2 regions of the Ideonella sp. sgz306126 genome follow, and region 1 is predicted to be linked to the other one. Evidence: predicted binding sites of a transcription regulator. Region 1 holds the regulator's gene; the other holds the start of a gene.
What was found. Region 1 encodes FNR, which switches genes on or off when oxygen is low (the NO sensors DNR and NnrR bind a similar motif). Its sites were predicted from a motif close to TTGATNNNNATCAA; they were not measured.

Region 1 (2,196 bases):
CGGGTGCGACGCGAAAGGCCTGTTGCAGCCGCTCCATCAGTCCGGACAACTCGGCATCGCTCAGAAACGTCGGTGTCCCGCCCCCGAAGTGAATTTGCGACACCACCTGCTGGTCGCCCAGCACCTTCTCGTGAAGCCCGATCTCGATGTCGAGCGCGCTCAGATACTCGGCGGCGCGGTCATGGTGTTTGGTAATGACCTTGTTGCAGGCGCAGTAATAGCAGACCGACTCACAGAACGGGATGTGGACATAGATCGACAGCGGCTGCTTGCCCCCGACCTGGGCGCCTTCGCTGCGCTGCGTCAGCGCGCGCTGGTAATCGCCCGCTGTGAAGGCCTCCACAAAGCGATCTGCGGTCGGGTAGGAGGTGTAGCGGGGCCCGGGAACGTCAAAACGCTCCAGCAAGTCTGTGGGCAACCCGATCGGTGGTGCGGAGGCAACAAGTTCCATGGCGCGATGGTGCCAAAGTGGGGGGGCTGAGCCTTGATGTGTCTCAAGGCAGCTGGCGTTTGCGTGCCGGGAAAGACCCTGCCTCGCACGTTGTTTGAATCCTGCGACGCCGCGTGCGTGGGGCTGCCGCAAACTTTCCCCTCAAGCGATAATCGTCATCATGACTGATTCGCTGCGTGTGAAGCCTGAGGCCTTCAAGGTGGCCTGTTCCAGTTGCAACCTGCGGGAGCTGTGCTTGCCCGTGGGCTTGGGCAGGAACGATTTGGACCGGCTGGATGATCTGGTCGCAACCCGCAAGACCGTCGCCAGAGGCGATACGCTGTTCCACTCGGGGGATCCGTTCCAATCGCTGTATGCGGTCCGGACCGGCTTCTTCAAGACCTGCGTGTCGTCGGAGGACGGACGCGATCAGGTCACCGGGTTTCAGATGGCAGGCGAATTGCTGGGCCTGGACGGCATCAGCAACGACCGGCATTCCTGCGATGCGGTAGCGCTGGAAGACTCTCAGGTCTGCGTTATCCCCTACAGCCAGTTGGAGGATTTGTCGCGTGAGTTCACCGACCTCCAGCACCAATTCCACAAGATCATGAGTCGCGAGATCGTGCGCGACCACGGCGTGATGCTGTTGTTGGGCAGCATGCGTGCCGAGGAGCGGCTGGCGGCGTTCTTGTTGAATCTCACGCAACGCCTAGAAGCGCGAGGCTTTTCGGCCTCTTCGTTGATTCTGAGGATGACCCGCGAAGAGATCGGCAGCTACCTCGGCTTGAAATTGGAAACCGTCAGCCGAACCTTCTCGAAGTTTCAGGAAGATGGCTTTCTCGAAGTCAAGCAGCGCCATATCCGCATCGTTGATCAGGCCGGACTGCAGCAACTGGTCAACGGCGCGAACTGCTGACACAGACCGGACTGGATTCTGGCAGTCCGTCCGGCCCTGGCGCCGGTATCGAAGGCAAGCGAGCAGCGCTTGCTAGAGTTGAGGGGCACGCTCCTCGAAGCTGTCGGGCGGACAGGTCACCAGCAATTGCGTCAACGCGCTCGCGGTCGAGATGATCAGCCAGAAGGCGAAGAACGCAAGCGTGTAGACGGCCGTTGAACTCCACTCGATCATGGCACCGCCGAACCATTGGAGCGTGTGCGGGTCGACGACGGAAAACACCAGCATTTCCATCACTCCGGCCATCAGGAACGATGGCCACAGAACGCACAGCAAGCGTATTCCGAAGCTCGATCTGCCGACTTTCATTCAAGTCCCCCTTCCATGTCCCTGCCCGCGATGGGGGAGACCTGCATTCAGTGCTTGGATACCACGGCGTGGTTGCGTGCAAGTTCCGCCGGGGTCTGCGAATCGGTTCCGGCCTTGATGGCCGATGGCGGGGGGCCCACATCGTCGTGCAACAGCACGGGGTCCTGGCCATGCCAGGCGACGTATCCGCTGATCAAGGCGGCGATGACCACCGAGAGCGGGCCGCTGATGACCATCCACACCATCCCATAAGTCCACCATGGGCGTTGACTCTCGATGGACTCGGATCTGCTGGCAACAGGGGAAACCTGGGTATTCGACATCGTGTCAATCTCCGATTCGTTCAGCGAGGTACCAGGAAGGTGGATTTCTCCGAGACCGTCGCAGGCGTGCCATCCGTCCCCGAGGCGAGGCGCTCGACATTGAAGTGGATCTCGTGCACCCCGGACCCAACCTGCTGGCTCGATTCAAAGGGAATGCGAACTTCCAGCGTGATCCAATG
Region 2 (2,196 bases), on a different contig from region 1:
CGCTGCGGCCGGCGCGGCTGGCCTCGGTGGCCAGCATCTGCATGAAATGGCGCCGATTGGGCAGGCCGGTCAGCACATCGGTCGCTGCCAGCCGCTGAAGGTGGCGCTCGTTGTCGGCCGAGGCCAGCTCGGTCAGAAAGCCCATCAGCACCGCGGTCAGCCCGCAGGACAGCATGATCGACAAGGTGATCGCCTCGACCCACCGCGGGCTCAGGCTCGCCAGGGCCGGGTGCGGCGGCCAGCCCAGCGCCTCGAACGCCGCGTACAGCAGCAGATTGGCCGCCACGCAGACCAGTTGGCTGCGCAACTGCTCGATCGCGAACAGCGTGGGCGTCAACACCGCAAAGACGATGAAGTACAGGTGGACGTGGGTGACGGTCCCCTGGCCCGCGACGATCGCCGCCACGGCGTCCACCATCACGACCGCGAACAGGCACCAGCGGGCCCAGAGAATTTGGCGCCGGTGGTTCAGCCACCAGACCATCGGCAACAGCGCGGCAAAGGCCAGCTGGGCCAGGCCGGACCGCATCAACGCCGCGTTGCCGCTGACCAGGAAGGCCAGGTTGTAGGCCAGGATGATCAGGATCGCCAGCGCGGCGCCGGCGTTGACCTGAACCAGCTTGCGTCGCAGGCTGGCGCTGTCTTCGGGCCGCGCGCCCACCCGGATCCAGGACCAGAGGTGGCGCAGCGAATCGAGTTCGAGCGGATCGGGACGTGTGAAGGTCATCGGGAACACGGCGCAGCGGACGGCCATGACGCCCATCTTTGGTGCAGCATACGCGACCGTGGCGGGGTGACGAATCCGGCAGGCGATCAAAACCCCCCAAAGCGCGCAGCCGTCCACGATTGATAGTTGTCAAACAGGCCCTGCCTGCATTCGATAGCCTGCGCCGATGTCACGCTGGACCCTCGACACGCATACCTTTGTCCGCCGTCCTTCACGCTGGGGCCTGGCGTTGGCGCCGCGCGACGGTCACGCCGCCGTCCAGGCCGAGCGGCGCTGGCGCTGGCCGGTGCTGATCGCGCTGCTGGTGACCATTCCGGCGTTTTACGCCGAGATGCTGCAAGCCACCCCGTCGCGGTGGGCGAGCGCCGCTTACCTGGCGGGTGCGCTGGCGGTGCTGGCCGCACTGCTGCATGTGGCCAGCCAGACCCGGGGGCCGGTCGACCATGTGATGGCCAACCGGACCGACATCATCCTGGCGGTCGGCCTCGTCGGCGCCGCGCTGCTGCCGCCCAGCCAGTCCTGGCCGCTCGCACTGGACTTCCGTCTGCTGGTGGCCTTCCTGACGCTGTTGCGCATGGTCTGGTCGCTGCAGCACCTGATCACCCGCGGCGGCCTGGCGTACATGCTGCTCGTCGCCCTGGGGGTGCTGGGCGCGTGCGGACTGGGGTTCTGGTGGCTGGAGCCCAGCGCCCACACCTTCGCGGACGGCGTCTGGCTGGCCTTCACCACGGCCGCCACCGTCGGCTACGGCGACTTGGTGCCCACCACCCAGGCGTCGAAGATCTTCTCGGTCTTCGTGGTGCTGCTGGGCTATGGCGTGCTGTCGCTGGTCACCGCCGCCATCGCGACCAGCTGGGTCGAAACCGAGGAGCGCCGGATCGAGGTCGAAATCCTGCACGATGTCCGCCACGAGGTGGCCTCGGTGCGGCACGAACTGGCGGCGCTGCGCCGCGAGCTCGGCAGGCCGCTGGCGGACACCGCACCGACGCCGCAGGGCCTACCGACCCCGCCCGAGTCGCCGTCGCCGCCGCCGCAAGGCTGATCCGGCTACAGCGCGAGCCGGTGCGCCTGCACCTGAAGCAGGCCGTCGAAGATCAGCGTCTCGACCAGTTCATGCGCCACGTCCAGGTACGGCGCCACCTTCCAGCCGGCGCCGCCGGTCATCAGCACCAGCGGCGACTCGCCGCCGCTGCGCTCCATCAGGTGGCGGCGCATGCGCTCGATGGCGCCGGTGATCGCATAGGTGCCGCCGCTGGTCAGCGCGTCGGAGGTGTTGGCCGGAAACGGCATCACCTCGCCGGTCGGCACGCGCAGCCCGGCGGTGCCGCTTTCCAGCGCGCGCAACATGATGCCGTGGCCCGGCAGGATCAGGCCGCCCAGGAAATGCCCCTGACGGTCGATCGCGTCCACGGTCACCGCGGTGCCGATCATCACCACCAGCGCCGGCCGGGCCGGCCCCCGCGCCGTCA

Region 2: a site for FNR is predicted at 847-860, ahead of AC0N04_RS02055 (potassium channel family protein). Genes of this name have one in related genera too.

Annotation. Positions count from the first base shown of each region.
Region 1 is NZ_JBVYWP010000004.1:404,507-406,702, forward strand. Features, by position in the region: gene hemN (oxygen-independent coproporphyrinogen III oxidase) at 1-451, opposite strand, end outside; gene fnr (fumarate/nitrate reduction transcriptional regulator Fnr) at 612-1,346, shown strand; gene AC0N04_RS14280 (hypothetical protein) at 1,419-1,661, opposite strand; gene AC0N04_RS14285 (nitrogen fixation protein FixH) at 1,742-2,017, opposite strand; gene ccoG (cytochrome c oxidase accessory protein CcoG) at 2,038-2,196, opposite strand, start outside.
Region 2 is NZ_JBVYWP010000001.1:444,277-446,472, forward strand. Features, by position in the region: gene AC0N04_RS02050 (GGDEF domain-containing protein) at 1-727, opposite strand, end outside; gene AC0N04_RS02055 (potassium channel family protein) at 894-1,769, shown strand; gene AC0N04_RS02060 (type III pantothenate kinase) at 1,775-2,196, opposite strand, start outside.